DNA from 2 places in the Streptomyces sp. NPDC029956 genome. Region 1 is predicted to be linked to the other one. Evidence: riboswitches for the same ligand, from Rfam matches in the RefSeq annotation. Region 1 holds a riboswitch; the other holds the start of a gene.
What was found. A riboswitch is a leader RNA that binds a small molecule or an ion and turns the genes downstream of it on or off. The one in region 1 is predicted to bind glycine.

Region 1 (9,540 bases):
GTGGAGCGGCATTGGTCGCCCGGGCATGACGTCCGGCACGCCGTGTACGGCGCAGGGTGGGTGCAGGGGAGCGGGGTGGGGCGGGTGACGGTGCGGTTCGAGGAGCCGGGATCGGCGCCGGGGCGGGTCCGGACCTTCGCGGTGGACGATCCGGAGCTTGAGCCGGGGGAGGCGTTGCCGTTGGTGGGGCGGGGGTGAGCCGGCGGTTCGCGCGGTGGCGGGTGCCGGGTGCCGCGATGGTGTGCCCGGCCTTGCGGCCGGGCTTGTGTTCCCACCCGCACCGGCCGTGCAGCTGCGCGGCTGGTGCGGGTGGTCTCCTACTGGCCTGCCAGGTGTCCGAAGTCCGTGTCCGGAGCGTCCGACGGGGGTGAGGGGAGGGCCAGGCTGTAGTGCCGGTAGAGCTGGAGCTCTTGTTCCGGGGAGAGGTGGCGGCCCACCCCGAAGTCGGGGGCGTCCTTGATCAGGGCGCGTTCGTACGGGATGTGGAGGCCGTTGTCGATCAATTCGCTCGGTTCGAGCGGGACGAAGGCGTCCCGGCTGAACAGGCCCGTGCGGACCGCTGCCCATTCCGGGATGCCGGTCGCGTCGTCCAGGTACACCTCGTCCACGGTTCCGATCTTGTGTCCGTTCCGGTCGTACGCCTTGCGGCCGATCAGGCTGCGCGGATCGATATCGGTCTGCACGGTCCCTCCAACTGGTCGCAACTGCTCTACACCCCTACGAAAGTGCACAACTGGGATGTCGGCCACTTGAGCGATGGAAGCCGCAACCTCGCTGGTAGGCTGGCTGTGGCTGTCGACCCCGTGCGGGAGAGTCCCCCGGAGAAACCTTCCGGTGGGCGCCGAAGGAGCAAATCCTCCCCGGAATCTCTCAGGCCCCTGTACCGCGCGGACGAGGTCACTCTGGAAAGCAGAGCGGTGTCCGACGGCATGCGCTCTCACCGACGGTGAAAGCCGGCGTGCCATGAGGCGTGCCGGTGAAACTCTCAGGTTGAGATGACAGAGGGGGAGGCCGTCCGGGTACCCGCGCCGTGGTGCCCCTCGCAGGTCGTGACGACCAGGAGGCCTCCGTACATGACCGCCAACCGCATTCCGCTCTCCGAACTCGAACAGGGCATCCCGTTCGAGCAGCGGCACATCGGGCCCGACGCCGAGGCGCGCGCCAAGATGCTCGCCCAGGTCGGTTACGGCTCCCTCGACGAGCTCACGGCCGCCGCGGTGCCGGACGTCATCAAGAACACCGAGGCGCTGGGCCTGCCGGCCGCGCGCACGGAGGCCGAGGTGCTCGCCGAGCTGCGCACCCTCGCCGACCGCAACCAGGTCCTCGCGCCCATGATCGGTCTCGGCTACTACGGGACCTTCACGCCGCCGGTGATCCTCCGGAACGTGATGGAGAACCCGGCCTGGTACACGGCGTACACGCCGTACCAGCCGGAGATCTCGCAGGGGCGCCTCGAGGCCCTGCTGAACTTCCAGACCGTCGTCGCCGACCTCACCGGGCTGCCCACCTCGGGTGCCTCGCTGCTCGACGAGGGCACCGCCGCCGCCGAGGCCATGGCGCTCTCCCGGCGCGTCGGCAAGGTCAAGAACGGTGTCTTCCTCATCGACGCCGACGCCCTGCCCCAGACGATCGCCGTCATCGAGACCCGCGCCGAGCCGACCGGTGTCGAGGTCGTCGTCGCCGACCTGAGCGACGGCATCCCGGCCGAGGTCGCCGAGCGCGGTGTCTTCGGTGTGCTCGTCCAGTACCCCGGTGCCTCCGGTGCCGTGCGGGACATCAAGCCGCTGATCGACGCCGCTCACGAGCTCGGTGCGATCGTCACCGTCGCCGCCGACCTGCTCGCGCTCACCCTGCTCACCTCGCCCGGTGAGCTCGGGGCCGACATCGCCGTCGGTACGACGCAGCGCTTCGGCGTTCCCATGGGCTTCGGCGGTCCCCACGCCGGCTACATGGCCGTCCAGGACAAGCACGCCCGCTCCCTGCCCGGCCGTCTCGTGGGTGTCTCCGTCGACGCCGACGGCAACCGCGCGTACCGCCTGGCCCTGCAGACCCGCGAGCAGCACATCCGCCGCGAGAAGGCCACCAGCAACATCTGTACCGCTCAGGTGCTGCTCGCCGTCATGGCCGGCATGTACGCCGTCTACCACGGCCCCGAGGGCCTCCAGGGCATCGCGCGCCGTACCCACCGGTACGCCGCGATCCTGGCCGCCGGCCTCACCGCCGGGGGCGTGGAGCTCACCCAGGGTGCCTTCTTCGACACCCTCACCGCCCGCGTGCCCGGCAAGGCCGACGAGGTCGTGGCCGCCGCCCGCGAGGCCGGTGTGAACCTCTACCGCGTCGAAGCGGACCACGTGTCCATGTCGTGCGACGAGACCACCGGGCGGGCCCAGCTCGCCGCCGTGTGGGGCGCCTTCGGCGTCACCGCCGACGTCGAGGCCCTGGACGCCACCGCCGAGGACACGCTGCCCGCCGGGCTGCTCCGCTCCGACGCGTACATGACCCACCCGGTCTTCCACGCGCACCGCTCCGAGACCTCGATGCTGCGCTACCTGCGCAAGCTGGCCGACCGCGACTACGCGCTCGACCGCGGCATGATCCCGCTCGGCTCCTGCACGATGAAGCTGAACGCGACGACCGAGATGGAGTCGGTGACCTGGCCCGAGTTCGGCCAGATGCACCCCTTCGCCCCGGTCGAGCAGGCGCAGGGCTACCTCACGCTCATCACCGAGCTGGAGGAGCGCCTCTCCGAGGTCACCGGCTACGACAAGGTGTCGATCCAGCCGAACGCCGGTTCGCAGGGCGAGCTGGCCGGCCTCCTCGCCGTCCGTGCCTACCACCGAGCCAACGGTGACGAGCAGCGCACCGTCTGCCTCATCCCGTCCTCCGCGCACGGCACCAACGCCGCCTCCGCGGTGATGGCCGGCATGAAGGTCGTCGTCGTGAAGACCGCCGACGACGGTGAGGTCGACGTCGCGGACCTGCGCGCCAAGATCGAGCAGTACCGCGACGAGCTGTCCGTGCTGATGATCACCTACCCGTCGACGCACGGCGTCTTCGAGGAGCACGTCGCCGACATCTGTGCCGAGGTCCACGAGGCCGGCGGCCAGGTGTACGTCGACGGCGCCAACCTCAACGCGCTCGTCGGTCTCGCCAAGCCGGGGCACTTCGGTGGCGACGTCTCGCACCTGAACCTGCACAAGACCTTCTGCATCCCGCACGGCGGCGGCGGCCCGGGCGTCGGCCCGGTCGGTGTCCGGGCGCACCTCGCCCCGTACCTGCCCAACCACCCGCTCCAGCCCACCGCGGGCCCGGAGACCGGCGTCGGCCCGATCTCGGCCGCCCCGTGGGGCTCCGCGGGCATCCTGCCGATCTCGTGGTCGTACGTGCGCCTCATGGGCGGCGAGGGCCTCAAGCGCGCCACGCAGGTCGCCGTCCTCGCGGCCAACTACATCGCCAAGCGCCTCGAGCCGCACTTCCCGGTGCTCTACACGGGCCCGGCCGGTCTGGTCGCCCACGAGTGCATCGTGGACCTGCGTCCGCTGTCCAAGGCGACGGGCGTCACGGTCGACGACATCGCGAAGCGCCTGATCGACTACGGCTTCCACGCACCGACGATGTCGTTCCCGGTGGCCGGCACGCTGATGATCGAGCCGACCGAGTCCGAGGACCTGACCGAGCTCGACCGCTTCTGCGACACCATGATCGCGATCCGGGCCGAGATCGAGAAGGTCTCCTCGGGCCAGTGGCCGGCGGAGGACAACCCGCTGCGCAACGCCCCGCACACCGCGGCGGCGCTGGGCGGCGAGTGGAACCACGCGTACACGCGTGACGAGGCCGTCTTCCCGGCCGGCGTCTCGGCCGCCGACAAGTACTGGCCGCCGGTGCGCCGCATCGACGGTGCCTTCGGCGACCGGAACCTGGTCTGCTCCTGCCCGCCGCTGGACGAGTACGACAACTGAGCATGACCTCGGCCGCGTACGACGGTCGAGCGTGAATCGAGGGCCGGTTCGGAGGACGTCTCCGGGCCGGCCCTCGGGCGTTGCGCGTGCCGTCAGGCGGCGGTCGTCACCTGGCCCGTCGACAACGGCCGGTGCGGAGCGATGATCTGCCCGTCCGGCAGCAGTTCACCGGTGTCCTCGAAGAGCAGGACGCCGTTGCACAGCAGGCTCCAGCCCTGCTCCGGGTGGTGCGCCGTCAGTCGGGCCGCCTCGCGGTCGGCGGAGTCGGCGGTGGGACAGGCAGGCTGGTGCTGGCACATGGGTGGGTTCTTTCGCTGCGTCGTAGTGGATGTCCTGCGGCTCTTCGCGCTCATCGCCGCCCCCGTCGGTCGGTTCGGTTCCGATCCCAGTCTTGCCCCATGGACGGTCTTCCGCAGGGATTTCGCGGCAGCTCGTCCTTTCCTGGGAAGACGCATCACCCGCAGGGGCGGTTCAGGTCAACTGCACGGTCTCTTTGGGTGGTTCGGAGTGGTCCCAGTGGGCTAGTCCGTCCGGGAGGGGTGTTCGGGCGGCGCGTTCGGGCCGGGTGCTCGGACAGCAGTGCGCCCCGTGACCCGGGCGGGTCACGGGGCGGTGACGCTCGTGCGGTGGATCAGGCGGGCGCCGCCGAGCCCAGGAGGGGCGGCGGCGCGAGGCGCGTACTGAGCACGGGCAGGAGGTCGGCGACGGGGTACGGACGGTGGGCCGCGATCCCCGGCGGGGCGGGCGCCAGTGGCACCATCAGATCCGCCGCGGCCGGGGTGGTGGTGGCGCCGTCCGCCTCCGGCTCGGCGTGCAGCCAGAGGGTCAGCATGTAGAGCTCCGGTACGGAGAGCAGTCGCGGCTGGTACGGGCCGGGCAGCGCCTCGGCCTGGAGCAGCGCCCGCTCCGTCGCGGTGACGTAGGGCCCCTCGAAGAAGTGCGAGAAGGACCAGCCGTCCGGGGTCAGCATGGTGTCCGCGGCGGCGATGGCCCGGCCCCCGTTCCTGATCAGGAAGCGCCAGCCGGCGAGACGGGTGCGGGGGGCCTGCCCGGGGGTCCCGGCGACGCCGAGGACATGTACGGGCAGGGGGAGTTCGGGGCTCAGTGGTCCCTGCGCGGCCCGCAGGGCGGGAGTTCGCGCCTCACGGACGGCGGTCGGTGAGCCGAGGGCCGCGAGGACGCTGCGGAGGGCCGGCGCAGGGGCCGGGGAGGGTCGGAGCATGGTGGGTCGCCTCTCACTCAGGAGACACGGTGATGCGTGGGCAGGTACGACGGCGCTGTCGGCGGCGGGGCCAGAGGAGGGCCATGAGGCCATGACCGGGCGCCAACACTCTGCCTCGTCCGCGGAGTTTATACGACACGTGTTCACGGAGTGTTTCCGCTAGACGACGTCGATATTCCTGGCAAGGCGTCATCAAGCCGTAAAACAAGGGTCGTAGAAGCGGAATCCGAGGGTGGTGGTGCTCCCACCTGCGTATTCCTCGCGGGGGCGGACGGCTGAATTCATGCCTCCGGTCCCGGGACAATAGGACATTGGTATATGTCGATTGTTCCGTGCCCTTGGGATGTGACGGTGGAGCGCAGCATCCAGCCTATCCTCCGACGGCCCTCCTTCGCAGGCGTTGTGGATCAGCGGGGTGGGCATCATGGTCCGTGACGCGCGGCCGTCCTGGCGGCCGTCCATTCGCGGAGGGACGCTTCGATGGGGGAGAAGGTCGTGGCCGACGGGTTCGGCCCGTCCGACCGACAGCAGTACCGGAGAAAGCTCCAGCAGTGTCTCGCGGGGCTCGCGAGGCTTCTGGCGGAGAAGAGGTTCGACCGTCCCCGCAATCTCATGGGCGTGGAGATCGAACTCAATCTGGCCGGTGCCGACGGACTGCCCCGCATGCTGAACGGGCCGGTTCTCGAAAAGATCGCAAGCTCCGATTTCCAGACAGAACTCGGAATGTTCAACCTCGAAGTGAACATCGCGCCCCACCAGCTCGACGGGCGCGTATTCGACCGGCTCGCCGAGGAGATCGGCACCGGAATCGGATACGCCGACCGCAAGGCCGCGGAACTCGACGCGGGCGTCGTGATGATCGGCATACTGCCGACGCTCACCCAGGACGACCTGGTCCCCGAGAACCTTTCCTCAGCGGACCGCTACACGCTCCTCAACGACCAGATCCTCGCCGCCAGGGGTGAGGACTTCACGCTCGACATCCACGGGGTGGAACGGCTGCTCTGCACCTCGGAGTCGATCGTTCCCGAGGCGGCCTGCACCTCGGTCCAGCTCCACCTCCAGGTCACGCCGGCCCGCTTCGCCGCCGTGTGGAACGCGGCGCAGGCGGTGTCGGGCGTCCAGATCGCGCTCGGCGCCAACGCCCCCTTCGTCTTCGGCCGTGAACTGTGGCGCGAGTCCAGGCCGCCGCTCTTCACCCAGGCCACCGACACCCGGCCGCCCGAACTCCAGGCCCAGGGCGTCCGGCCGCGCACCTGGTTCGGGGAGCGGTGGGTGGACTCGGTGTACGACCTCTTCGAGGAGAACCTGCGCTACTTCCCCGCGCTGCTGCCGATCTGCGACGAGGAGGACCCGCTCCTCGTCCTCGACCAGGGCGGGGTGCCGCGCCTCCAGGAGCTCGTCCTGCACAACGGCACGGTCTACCGCTGGAACCGGCCCGTGTACGGCTGGGTCGACGGCGTACCGCATCTGCGCGTCGAGAACCGGGTCCTGCCGGCCGGGCCGACCGTCACCGACGTCATCGCCAACGCGGCCTTCTACTACGGGCTCGTCCGCTCCCTCGCCGACGACCCCCGGCCGGTCTGGAAGCGGATGGCCTTCGAGGACGCGGAGGCCAACTTCGACACGGCCTGCCGGCACGGCATCGAGGCGGAGCTGCGCTGGCCCCGTTCCGGCCGGGCGGGCGGCATCGCGACCGTCCCCGCGGTACGGCTCGTCCTCGACGAACTGCTGCCGCTCGCCGCGGCCGGGCTCGACGCCTGGCACATCGAACCCGCCGACCGGGACTTCTACCTCGGCGTGATCGAGCAGCGCTGTCTGCGGCGGGTGAACGGTGCCTCGTGGCAGGCCGACACCTTCCACAAGGCGCTGGAGGCGGGCCTCGACCGCGAGGCGGCGCTCGCGGCGACCACCCGCCGCTACCGGAGCCTCATGCGTGCGGGGGAGCCGGTGCACACCTGGCCGATCGGCATCGACTGAGCGCGCCTCCCGGGGTCGCGGGCGGGGGCGGTGGCCGATCATGGCACAGTGATCGGGATGCCGCCGGAACGGCGTCCGTCCGCGACCGGGAAGTGGAGACAGGTGTGGTGTCGGACCAACGAGTGAGTGACGCTTCCCTGCCCCCCGACGGGCTGTCGCGCCGGGTCCTGCGCAACGAGACGCTCATCGTCCTCGCGCTCTCGCTCGGGGCGAGCGCCCTGTCGTCCCTCATCAGCTTCATCGGCTCGCTCACCAAGTCCGGGGCGCTGAAGGAGCAGGCGGCCACGCTCAACGGCTCGTACGCGCCGGGGCGGCCCTGGCTCGACCTGTCCTGGCAGCTCTTCGGCATCGCCTCGGCCCTCGTGCCGGTCCTGCTCGTCGCCCATCTGCTGCTGCGCGAGGGCTCGGGGCTCAAGGCCATCGGCTTCGACCGGACCCGCCCCTGGCCCGACCTCGGGCGCGGGACGCTGGTCGCGGCGGGCATCGGCAGCGCGGGGCTCGCCTTCTACCTGGGGGCGCGGGCGACCGGCTTCAACCTCACCGTGGTGCCCGAGTCGCTGCCGGACGTGTGGTGGAAGTACCCGGTGCTGATCCTGTCGGCGATCCAGAACTCCGTTCTGGAGGAGGTCATCGTCGTCGGGTATCTGCTACGCAGACTCGGGCAGTTGGGGTGGACGCCGATGGCCGCGCTGGTGGCGAGTTCGGTGCTGCGCGGCTCGTACCACCTCTACCAGGGGATCGGCGGGTTCGTCGGCAACGTGGTGATGGGCGTGGTCTTCGTCCTGCTGTACCGGCGCTGGGGGCGGGTCGGGCCGCTGGTCGTGGCGCACGCGCTGCTCGACATCGTTGCCTTCGTCGGATACGGGCTGCTCGCGGGCAAGGTGGGGTGGCTGCCCACGGTATGAGGTTCGGTCGCGGTCCTGGACACGGCCGCGGCTTGGACTCGGCCTGGGTGAGGGCGGGCGAGGTGAGGGGGGTACGGGTTCTCCGTACCCCCCTCGCGTGTTTCGCGGCCGCGTGGTCAGGCGTGCAGGTCGCCCTCGATGACCGTGACCGCGTGACCGTTCAGGAGGGTGCGGTCGCCGCGGAGCCGGGTACGGACGATGCCCGTGCGGGCGCCGCCCTGCAGTCCGACCAGGTCGTCGCGGCCGAACCGGGCCGACCAGTAGGGGGCGAGCGCGGTGTGGGCGCTGCCGGTCACCGGGTCCTCGTCGATGCCGACGGCGGGGAAGAAGCCGCGGGAGACGAAGTCGTAGCCGCCGTCGGGGTTCCGGGCGGCGGCGGTGGCGATGATGCCGCGGGTCGAGAGGGTCCTGAGGGCGGCGTGGTCGGGCGCGAGTGCGCGCACGGTCGGTTCGTCGCGCAGCTCGACGACGAGGTCGCCGATGTGGTCGGCCGTGTCGTGGACGGCGACGACCTCGGCGCCGAGCGCCTTCTCCAGACCGTCCGGGACGGGCACCGGGGTGAGGGTGGAGGTCGGGAAGTCCATCGTGATCGTGCCGTCGGCCTCGGCGGTGGCGCCGAGGATGCCGCAGCGGGCCGCGAAGCGGACGGGGCCCCTCGCTGTTCCGGTGGAGTGCAGGACGTGGGCCGTGGCCAGCGTGGCGTGGCCGCACATGTCGACCTCGGTGGTGGGGGTGAACCAGCGCAGGGCCCAGTCGGCCTCGCCGCCGCCGGGCAGCGGGTGGGCGAAGGCCGTCTCGGAGAGGTTGACCTCCGCGGCGACCCGCTGGAGCCAGGCGTCCTCCGGGAAGGAGTCCAGGAGGAGGACTCCGGCGGGGTTGCCGGAGAAGGGCTGGTCGGTGAAGGCGTCGACGATTCGGATCCTCATGGCGCCGACCGTACCGGGGGCGGAATCGGGCGGGCCAAGGCCAATCGCGGAGAACTGGACCGAGTGGTCCGACCAGGTCACCGGCCCCGCACCGGAAGCGTGCCGATCACGCCCACGAGGGCCGCGGACCTCGTGGAGCGTGACCGGTGGGCCGCAGGTCGGCGGTCCTTCGGCGGGCATCCAGTCGGCATGGTTGCTCGGCGAACAGTTCCGATATATCGTTGAGGCATCGCGACAGTTCAACGAATGAAACCCGATGGAAGGAGCGTTGCGATGCGTTCACATGGACACGAGTACGGAAACGGACACGGAGCCGGCCGTGGAGGCTTCGGCCCCGGGCCTCGTGGTGGCTTCGAGGGGCGGCGTGCCGCGTTCGGCCCCTTCGGGCCGGGCTTCGGCGGTGGCGGGCCCTTCGGTGGCGGACGTGGTCACGGGGGCGGCCGGGGAAGGGCGCGGCGCGGCGACGTGCGCGCCTCGATCCTGGCGCTCCTCAAGGACCGCCCGATGCACGGCTACGAGATGATCAGGGAGATCGGCGAGCGCAGCGA
Region 2 (9,540 bases), on a different contig from region 1:
GGTGTTGATCTGCTTGTAGAGCTCGCCGGCCTTCGCCGGGTCGGTCTCCTTCAGCGCCTGGTCGAACAGTCCGTTGACGGACTTGTCGTTCAGCTCGGAGAAGTTGTTGTTGCCGCTCTGGAGGATGAAGCGGCCGTCGACCAGCGGCTGGAGGAAGCCCTGGCCCGACGGGAAGTCGGCGCCCCAGCCCATGATGATGATGCCGTAGCCCTTGTCCTTGACGACCTTCGGCGAACCGATGATGCCGGAGGTCTGGGCGCCGTCGAACATGTCGATCTGGGCGTCGATGCCGACGGCCTTCAGCGACTGCTGGAGGGACTCGGCGGTCGCGATCTCGATCTTCTTGTTGTTGCGGACCGCGATCGTGGTCTTGAAGCCGTTCGGCTTACCGCACTTCTTCAGGGATTCCTTGGCCTTGGCCAGGTCCGCGGCACCCCCGAGCTTGCCGTACGGGTCGGCCTTCGGGTCGGCACCCTTGATCGCCGGCGGCAGCATGTTGGAGGCGATGTCGCCACCGGCCTGCGGGCCGCCACGGGCGGTCTGCAGCGACTTGGAGTCGGCCGCGTAGATGATGGCCTTGCGGCAGTCGATGTTGGGGATGACCGTCTGCGGGAAGACCGCGTAACGGATGAAGCCCGTCTGCGGGTTGTCGACGTTGCCCTTGTGCTGCTGGAGCACCTTCTGGCGGGCGGAGGCGCCGACACCGGTCGCGTTGATGTCGAGGTCGTACTCGCCCTCGACCAGGCGGTTGTCCATGTCGTCGGCGTTCGTGGTGAACGTGACGCTGACCTTGTCCGGAAGGGCCTTGCGGACGGTGTCCGTCTTGGCGTCCCACTTGTCGTTGCGGACGAGCTTGATGGACTTGTTCGGCGTGTACGACTCCCACTTGTACGGGCCGGAGGAGAAGGGCTTCAGGCCGTACTTGGCCTTGGTGTCCTTGTCCTGGCGGACCGGGGAGGCGGCGGGCATGGCCAGCATCTGCAGGAAGTCACCGTTGGCGACCGGCAGCTTGAAGATGATGGTCTTGTCGTCCGGGGTCTCGATCGCCTTCAGGCCGAGCTTGTCCGCGGAGGTGTCCTTGTAGGGACCCTTGTACTCGCCCTTGGGGTCGAGGACCTGCTGGAGGTAGATCGGGCCGCCGGAGATGACGTCCTGGGCCCAGATGCGCTCGATGCCGTACTTGATGTCCTTGGAGGTGATCGGCTTGCCGTCCTCCCAGGTCACCCCGTCCTTCAGCGTGAAGGTGTAGGTGAGGCCGTCGGCCGAGACCTTGCCGGCGTCGGTGGCGAGGTCCGGGACGAGCTCGGTGGAGGCGGCGCCCGGCTCGGCCTTGAAGGTGACCAGCTGACGCGTGTAGTAGCGCGCGAAGTCCCACACGAAGCCGTAGTAGCCGCGCTGCGGGTCCCACGAGTCGGCCTCCTGCGAGCCGATGAACTTGAGCTCGCCGCCCTTCTTGTCGGACGCGTTGGCGACCTTGTTCACACCGGCGTTGAAGCCGGGCGCACCGCCCTTGCCCTTGTCGCCGCTGTCACCGGTGCCACCACCACAGGCGGTGGTGACGACCATCGTGGCCGCCGCGAGCAGCGCGCCCGCGGCGATTCTGCGCTGAGAGCTCTTCAGCATGGGTCCAGCAACCTCCGGGATAGTGGCGGCCTTACGGCGGTCCGCCGAATTGGGGTGGGCCTCCTGTCGCCAGCGGCAGGGGCGGGTCGTGCGGGTCGTCTGCGGACGGTCAGCGGGAGCCCTTCGGGTCGAGCGCGTCACGCACGCCGTCGCCGAAGAGGTTGAACGCCAGGACGGTGATGAAGATCGCGAGGCCGGGGATCACCATGAACAGCGGGTCCGACTCGTAGGTGGTGATGGCCGTCGACAGCATCTGTCCCCAGGAGGCCGTGGGCGGCTTCACACCCGCGCCGAGGAAGCTGAGCGCCGCTTCGGTGAGGATGTTGGTGGGGATCATGAGGGTCGCGTAGACCGTGATGGGGGCGATCAGGTTCGGCAGCAGCTCGCGGCGCAGGATGTAGAGGCGGCCGGCGCCGAGGCTCTGGGCGGCCTCGACGTACTCGCGGTTGCGCAGCGAGAGGGTCTGACCGCGGACGATGCGGCCCACGTACGGCCAGCCGAAGAAGCCGATGACGACGACCAGGGCGGCGATGCGGACGCCGGAGCCGTCGAGGCCGAGGAGTTCGTTCGGCAGGACGGAGACCAGGGCGATCGTGAAGAGCAGCTGCGGGAACGCGAGCATCACGTCCATGACCCGGCTGAGGGCCGCGTCGATCCAGCCGCCGAAGTAGCCGGCGATGATGCCGAGGATCGTACCGAGGACGACGGCGAAGACCGCCGCGAGGAAGGCGACGAGCAGCGAGATCCGGGCGCCGTAGACGATGCGGCTGAAGACGTCGCGGCCGTTGACGGGCTCGACCCCGAAGAGGAAGTCGGAACTGACACCGCCCCAGGATCCGATCGGGGTGCCGAACAGCGGGTCGATCTGGTCCTCGTGGAACTCCTCCGGCGGGTGGCCCAGGAGGCTCACGATGACCGGCGCGAAGATCGCGACGAGGACGAGGAAGACGACGACGAAGGCGCCGGCGAGGGCCAGTTTGTCGCGCTTGAGGCGGGTCCAGGCGATCTGCCAGGGCGAGCGGCCCTCGATCGTCCTGGCGGGGGCGCCGCCAGGAGTGCCGGGGGCGTCGGGCGCGCCATCGACGGTGGCGGTCGCCTCGCCCGCACTCTTCTCGTGCAGTGGTGCCGTCATCGTGGTGAGGACCCCTCTCGGCCGCCGGTAGCCGGCCCTTGCCCGCCGCGGGTAGCGGCTCGGTGGAACAACCTGCTGGGCACCTGCTCGAAAGGAGCCGAACGCCCGGTGTTCCGGGGAGTCTTCAATGCGCTTGTGATCACCCGCCAGCCCTGACGAGGAATGTTTGCTCAAACGTGATGCGGTGCTGCGACTTCCGTTATCCGGACGTCGCGATCACGTGAGCGGACCATCTCGGGTCCTCTTCCCCCCAATCGGACATGTCCCCTCAACTAGGCGTTCGAGCTCCTCAATTGGGGCGAACGAAAGCCTCCGGAGCGGACTCCGGAGGCTGGTGGGGCGGGACGCGAGTGGGGGTACGTCTCAGTATCCGGACGGCGCCGGCGGCGGGTATCCGTAGCCCGGAACGGGTGCGGAGCCGCGGCCGGCGTGCGCCTCGCGGTCGTAGAACGGGCGGCCGTTCGCCCGCAGCCAGAGGGCCACCGGGTCGTACGCGTCGGAGAGGGCGACCGTCGAGACGGGCAGCCCGTCGGGTACGGCTCCGATGGACTGGCGCATCATCGCCCGGACCGTGTCGACGGCCGTCGGCGAGGTGTCGTACAGGTCGAGACCGATCGCGAGGTACGGGGAGCCGAGCGCGGGCTGGACCCAGCCGCGGCGCAGTGCCCGGACGGCCGGGGTGCGGTGCGCGTTCTGCGTGAGGAGCGCGTAGAACTGCGGGATCTCCAGGGTGGGCTCGGTGACCCGGAGCGGCCCTGCGGGCATCCGGTCGAGTCCGGTGGCGATCCGGCGCAGGTCGGCCCAGGGGATGCCGACACCGCCGCCGGGGGCGTGCGGATTCAGCCAGACGCCCCAGCGGTCGGGGTAGAGGGCGCGGGCGATCTCCCGGCCGGTGACGAGTTCGTGGGCGCGGTGCCAGCCCGAGGCGGCGAGTTCCTGGGCGGAGGTGACGCAGGGCGCGTAGCCGAAGCCGTCGACCTCCATGTTCCCGTACTGGGCGTCGGACGAGCCGGGCGAGCCGTGCCAGAGCAGCATCCAGAGCTCGCCGTCGGCGAGGGCGTGCAGCAACTGCTCGTACGCGTCGTAGCGTCCGGGTGCCACCTGGCGCAGCATGTGCTCGACCTGTCCGGTCGCAGCGGTGCCTGACGCGCTCACCCTGGGTCCCGCCCCTCTTTCGTCACCACGTCTGTTCCGACGTCCGTCCTACGACGTCCGTCCTACGACGTCCGTCCTGACGGCGTCTGTCCTGACGACGTCGTCCTGCTGTCGAGAAGTTCAGCTTAAACAGGCCGTCCGTCACACGGCGGCGCGCTGGTAGAAGGGGCGCACCCGCTCCAGCATCCAGTCGCCGACCGGGTCCTGTGCCATGTCGAGCAGGATGAGGTTGACCGGCCAGGCGCATTCGACGCGGCCGAGGGCACGGCCGAGGGCGTCCAGCGGCGCGTTGCGGTCGACGCCGTCCCAGGCGACGAGCTGGACGCCGATGAAGAGGGCGGGTTCGGTGCCCTCGACGCTGGCGAGCGCCCGGCGGGCGGTGGTGACGACGCCGGTGGCCTCGAACTCGGCGGACGCGGCGGCGAGGAAGTCGACGGGGTCGTCCTGCCAGTCGGGCTCGAAGAGCCGGACGCGGCCGCCGGTGGCGGGCCCGTCGAGCGGGGTGCGGCCGACACGGCAGAGCTCGGCGACGGCCGGCGGGGGCAGCGGCACGCCGACGACGCCGCCCGGGTTCACGGCGATGCCGAGCTGCGGGGGCAGGCCGCGGGCGAAGTCACGGGCCGGGGCGACGGTGAACGACATGTGGCTGCCGACGCAGGCGAGGAACTGCTCCTCGGAGCTGAAGACGGGGACGTACGCCGCGCCGTCGATCTCCATGGTGGCGAGGTCCAGGTTCGCGCTGTCGGGTCCGCCGCCGTTGGGCAGGGGCACCCAGATCGGGCTGCGGCCGAGGACCTCGACCAGGCGGGCGCCCGCCGAGGGGTTGCCGAGGGAGGCGGCAAGAACCTCTTCCAGCTCGTTGCCCGGCCACGTCACGTCCACGGTCCCGTTTCCCCTTCTCGCACGGCCTGCCGTACCGGCCGCCCCGGCAGCACCCTAACGCCGCCCCGGCGCCGCCGTGGCCAAAAGAAGGGGTACGGGCACTCCTGGACAGGGGCGTACGTCACAGCGGCCCGCGTCGGCGCCGACCGGCGTACGTCACAGCGGCCCGCGTCGGCGCCGACCGGCGTACGTCGCGGGCGTCCGCCTCGGGCCGCCTCACGTCGCCTGGCGGAAGCCGATCTTCCGCAGGGTGTCCGCCGCGTCCCGGTCGAGCAGGGTCGCGGAGGCGCAGCCGTGCGGCAGCCGGCCGGACTCCGCCGCCCGGACCAGCCGGGCGACGGCCCGCCGGTGCCGGGCGAAGGCGTACGACGACACGCCCCGGCCGCGGGCCCGCTGGCCCTCACGGGCGGTCCCCGGGTCGACGTCGAGCAGGACCAGGTGGAGGGACCGTCCGCGGCGGCGGGCCTCCCGGGCGAGCCAGCCCCGCACCCAGGACTGGGTGCCGCAGTCGTGGACGATCACTCCGGCGCCGGATCTCAGGGTGCGGCGCAGCCCCGCGTAGTGCGCGATCCGCACCAGCGGGCGGTAGACGGCGTACGGCAGGAGACGGGGCATCCGGGCCTCCCAGCGCTCCCGGGTGTCCTGCGAGTCGATGCCGGCGCCCTCGGCGGCGCGCCGCATGAGGGTGGACTTGCCGCTGCCGGGCAGCCCGGAGACGACCACCAGGTCCCCGGCGGCGAAGGTGAGGGCGCGGGGGCCGCGGCCGCCGCGCTCGCGCAGGTCCCGCAGGAGCCGCCCGCGGCCACGGGTCCGGGCACGGGCTCGCTGGGACGGTATGCCGGTACTCGGCGCGTAAGCGCCGGTGTGCTGGAACCTCATCGCTTCTCCCCCTGCCGGGCCTGGGAAGACCCTTGCCCACAAAGTGTAAAGAAGCGGTAATGGGACACAAGCGATGTGCCCCGCCGACCTCGCGTGCAATGATGTGCGCGCCAGGCGCGCACAGTCGCCACACAATCGCATACCGGCCGCTCGAATCCGCGCGGGAGAGTTCCGGACGCCAGGCGTGTCCGGACGCCGAAGGAGCAAGACCCTCCCTTGAATCTCTCAGGCCCCGTACCGCGTGGATGAGGCAGATCTGAAAAGCGGGACACCTGCCGTGTCCCCACCCAAGGTGCAAACCGATCTCTCGGCGACGAGATGCTCTCGGTGAACCTCTCAGGTTCCATGACAGATGGGGAGGACGTCCTCGCCCGTCATGTGTTTTCGTCACCGATCACGCCCTTGGGACCCGGGAGCCACCCCATGAGCACTGCCCCCCGTCTGACCGCCCTCGATGCCCTGCATCGTTCGCTGGGCGCGACCATGACCGACTTCGCCGGCTGGGACATGCCGCTCCGGTACGGCAGCGAGCGGGACGAGCACATCGCCGTCCGCACCAAGGCGGGTCTCTTCGACCTCTCCCACATGGGTGAGATCACCGTCACCGGCCCGCAGGCGGTCGAGCTCCTCGACCACGCCCTGGTCGGCAACATCTCCACGGTGGGCGTCGGCCGTGCCCGCTACACGATGATCTGCCAGGAGGACGGCGGCATCCTCGACGACCTGATCGTCTACCGCCTCGGCGAGACGGAGTACATGGTCGTCGCCAACGCCTCCAACGCGCAGATCGTCCTGGACGCGCTGACCGGGCGCGCCGCCGGCTTCGACGCCGAGGTGCGGGACGACCGTGACGCGTACGCCCTGATCGCGGTCCAGGGCCCGGAGTCCCCCGGCATCCTGAAGGCGATCACCGACGCCGACCTGGACGGGCTGAAGTACTACGCCGGCCTGCCCGGCACGGTCGCCGGTGTGCCCGCGCTGATCGCCCGTACCGGCTACACCGGCGAGGACGGCTTCGAGCTGTTCCTGAAGCCCGAGCACGCCGAGGGCGTCTGGAAGGCGCTGACCGAGGCCGGCGCGCCGGTCGGTCTGATCCCCTGCGGCCTGTCCTGCCGCGACACGCTCCGCCTGGAGGCGGGCATGCCGCTGTACGGCCACGAGCTGACCACCGCGCTGACCCCCTTCGACGCGGGCCTGGGCCGGGTCGTGAAGTTCGAGAAGACGACCGACGACGGCCGTTTCGTCGGCCGTGAGGCGCTCGAGAAGGCCGCCGAGCGCGCCGAGACCGCCCCGCCGCGCAAGCTGGTGGGTCTGGTCGCCGAGGGCCGTCGGGTCCCGCGTGCCGGCTTCTCCGTCGTCAAGGACGGCGTGGTGATCGGCGAGGTCACCTCCGGCGCCCCGTCCCCGACCCTCGGAAAGCCGATCGCCATGGCGTACGTGGACGCGGCGCACGCCGAGCCCGGCACCCAGGGTGTAGGTGTGGACATCCGCGGCACCCACGAGCCGTACGAGGTCGTCGCGCTGCCGTTCTACAAGCGCCAGAAGTGACGTATCCGTCTCACCTCGCGTCTCACCCCGCAAGACCCACGTTCATCAGCACTCCCTCGATCCAGGAGAATCAGGTCATGAGCAACCCCCAGCAGCTGCGCTACACCAAGGAGCACGAGTGGCTGTCGGCCGTCGAGGACGGTGTCGCGACGGTCGGCATCACGGAGTTCGCGGCCAACGCGCTCGGTGACGTCGTCTACGCCCAGCTCCCGGCTGTCGGCGACTCGGTGACCGCGGGCGAGTCCTGCGGCGAGCTGGAGTCCACCAAGTCGGTCAGCGACCTGTACGCCCCGGTGACGGGCGAGATCGTCGCGGCCAACCAGGACGTCGTGGACGACCCGTCCCTCGTGAACACCGCTCCGTTCGAGGGTGGCTGGCTGTTCAAGGTACGGCTCACGGGCGAGCCTGAGGACCTGCTCACCGCCGACGAGTACGCCGCCTTCACCGCCGGCTAAACCGAGACCCCTAGGGATCGATTCATGTCGCTTCTGAACACTCCCCTCCACGAGCTGGACCCGGACGTCGCCGCCGCCGTCGACGCCGAGCTCCGCCGTCAGCAGTCCACCCTCGAGATGATCGCCTCGGAGAACTTCGCTCCGGTCGCCGTCATGGAGGCGCAGGGCTCCGTCCTCACCAACAAGTACGCCGAGGGCTACCCGGGCCGCCGCTACTACGGTGGCTGCGAGCACGTCGACGTGGCCGAGCAGATCGCGATCGACCGGATCAAGGACCTGTTCGGCGCCGAGTACGCCAACGTCCAGCCTCACTCCGGTGCCTCCGCGAACCAGGCCGCCCTCTTCGCGATCGCCCAGCCCGGCGACACGATCCTGGGTCTGGACCTGGCGCACGGCGGTCACCTCACCCACGGCATGCGCCTGAACTTCTCCGGCAAGCAGTTCAACGTGGTCGCCTACCACGTGGACGAGGCCGGTCTGGTCGACATGGCCGAGGTCGAGCGCCTCGCCAAGGAGCACCGCCCCAAGGTGATCATCGCGGGCTGGTCCGCCTACCCGCGCCAGCTGGACTTCGCCGAGTTCCGCCGGATCGCGGACGAGGTCGAGGCCTACCTGTGGGTCGACATGGCCCACTTCGCGGGTCTGGTCGCGGCCGGTCTGCACCCGAACCCGGTCGAGTACGCGGACGTGGTGACCTCCACCACGCACAAGACGCTCGGCGGCCCCCGCGGCGGCATCATCCTGGCGAAGAAGGAGTTCGCGAAGAAGCTGAACTCCTCGGTCTTCCCCGGTTTCCAGGGCGGCCCGCTGGAGCACGTGATCGCGGCCAAGGCCGTCTCCTTCAAGGTCGCGGCCTCGGAGGAGTTCAAGGAGCGCCAGCAGCGCACCCTGGACGGCGCCCGCATCATCGCCGAGCGCCTGGTCCAGGACGACGTCACCGCCCACGGTGTCTCCGTCCTGTCCGGCGGTACGGACGTCCACCTGCTCCTCGTCGACCTGCGCGACAGCGAGCTGGACGGCCAGCAGGCCGAGGACCGGCTCCACGAGGTCGGCATCACGGTCAACCGGAACGCCGTTCCGAACGACCCGCGCCCGCCGATGGTCACCTCGGGTCTGCGCATCGGTACGCCGGCGCTCGCGACCCGCGGTTTCCAGGCCGACGACTTCACCGAGGTCGGCGACATCATCGCGGAGACCCTGAAGCCCGGCTTCGACGCCGACAAGGCCGCGTCGCTGAAGGCCCGGGTGACGGCGCTCGCCGACAAGCACCCGCTGTACCCCGGTCTGAAGTAATTTCGTACGCTTTTGTTCCGCGGCCGGTCTGCGACCGTTCGTCCGGAACCTTCGGGGCACCGCGCACACTGGACAGTGAGCGCGGTGCCCCACCCCATGTCCTCGCTCCGTACCGCACGTCCTTCTTCGCGCTTTTCTGCTCCACCCCGGCAGACAACGGCGTCTAGCCCCCACAAGGAGTCCTCCGTGGCCATCTCGGTCTTCGACCTGTTCTCGATCGGCATCGGCCCGTCGAGCTCCCACACGGTGGGCCCGATGCGCGCGGCCCGGATGTTCGCCCGCCGCCTGAAGAACGAGGGCCTGCTCGCCCACACCGCGCACGTCCGGGCGGAGCTGTACGGCTCCCTCGGCGCGACCGGCCACGGCCACGGCACCCCGAAGGCCGTCCTGCTGGGCCTGGAGGGCAGCTCGCCGCGCACGGTGAACGTGGAGACCGCCGACGACGAGGTCGAGCGGATCAAGTCGAGCGGCCGGATCAACCTGCTCGGCGCGCACGAGATCCCCTTCGACTTCGACGCCGACCTGGTCCTGCACCGGCGCAAGGCCCTGCCGTACCACGCCAACGGGATGACG

Region 2: another riboswitch for glycine. It lies ahead of gcvT (glycine cleavage system aminomethyltransferase GcvT); the one in region 1 lies ahead of gcvP (aminomethyl-transferring glycine dehydrogenase).

Annotation. Positions count from the first base shown of each region.
Region 1 is NZ_JBVHZJ010000079.1:10,487-20,026, forward strand. Features, by position in the region: gene ACZ4XX_RS36975 (DNA polymerase IV) at 1-198, shown strand, start outside; gene ACZ4XX_RS36980 (PRC-barrel domain-containing protein) at 318-683, opposite strand; glycine riboswitch at 797-896, shown strand; gene gcvP (aminomethyl-transferring glycine dehydrogenase) at 1,074-3,959, shown strand; gene ACZ4XX_RS36990 (DUF5999 family protein) at 4,052-4,258, opposite strand; gene ACZ4XX_RS36995 (hypothetical protein) at 4,591-5,181, opposite strand; gene ACZ4XX_RS37000 (glutamate-cysteine ligase family protein) at 5,662-7,161, shown strand; gene ACZ4XX_RS37005 (CPBP family intramembrane glutamic endopeptidase) at 7,284-8,066, shown strand; gene ACZ4XX_RS37010 (PhzF family phenazine biosynthesis protein) at 8,183-8,992, opposite strand; gene ACZ4XX_RS37015 (PadR family transcriptional regulator) at 9,266-9,540, shown strand, end outside.
Region 2 is NZ_JBVHZJ010000074.1:25,017-34,556, forward strand. Features, by position in the region: gene ACZ4XX_RS36175 (ABC transporter substrate-binding protein) at 1-1,623, opposite strand, end outside; gene ACZ4XX_RS36180 (ABC transporter permease) at 1,733-2,755, opposite strand; gene ACZ4XX_RS36185 (enhanced serine sensitivity protein SseB C-terminal domain-containing protein) at 3,119-3,910, opposite strand; gene ACZ4XX_RS36190 (enhanced serine sensitivity protein SseB) at 4,052-4,792, opposite strand; gene ACZ4XX_RS36195 (AAA family ATPase) at 5,009-5,671, opposite strand; glycine riboswitch at 5,823-5,921, shown strand; gene gcvT (glycine cleavage system aminomethyltransferase GcvT) at 6,095-7,219, shown strand; gene gcvH (glycine cleavage system protein GcvH) at 7,297-7,674, shown strand; gene ACZ4XX_RS36210 (serine hydroxymethyltransferase) at 7,699-8,967, shown strand; gene ACZ4XX_RS36215 (L-serine ammonia-lyase) at 9,154-9,540, shown strand, end outside.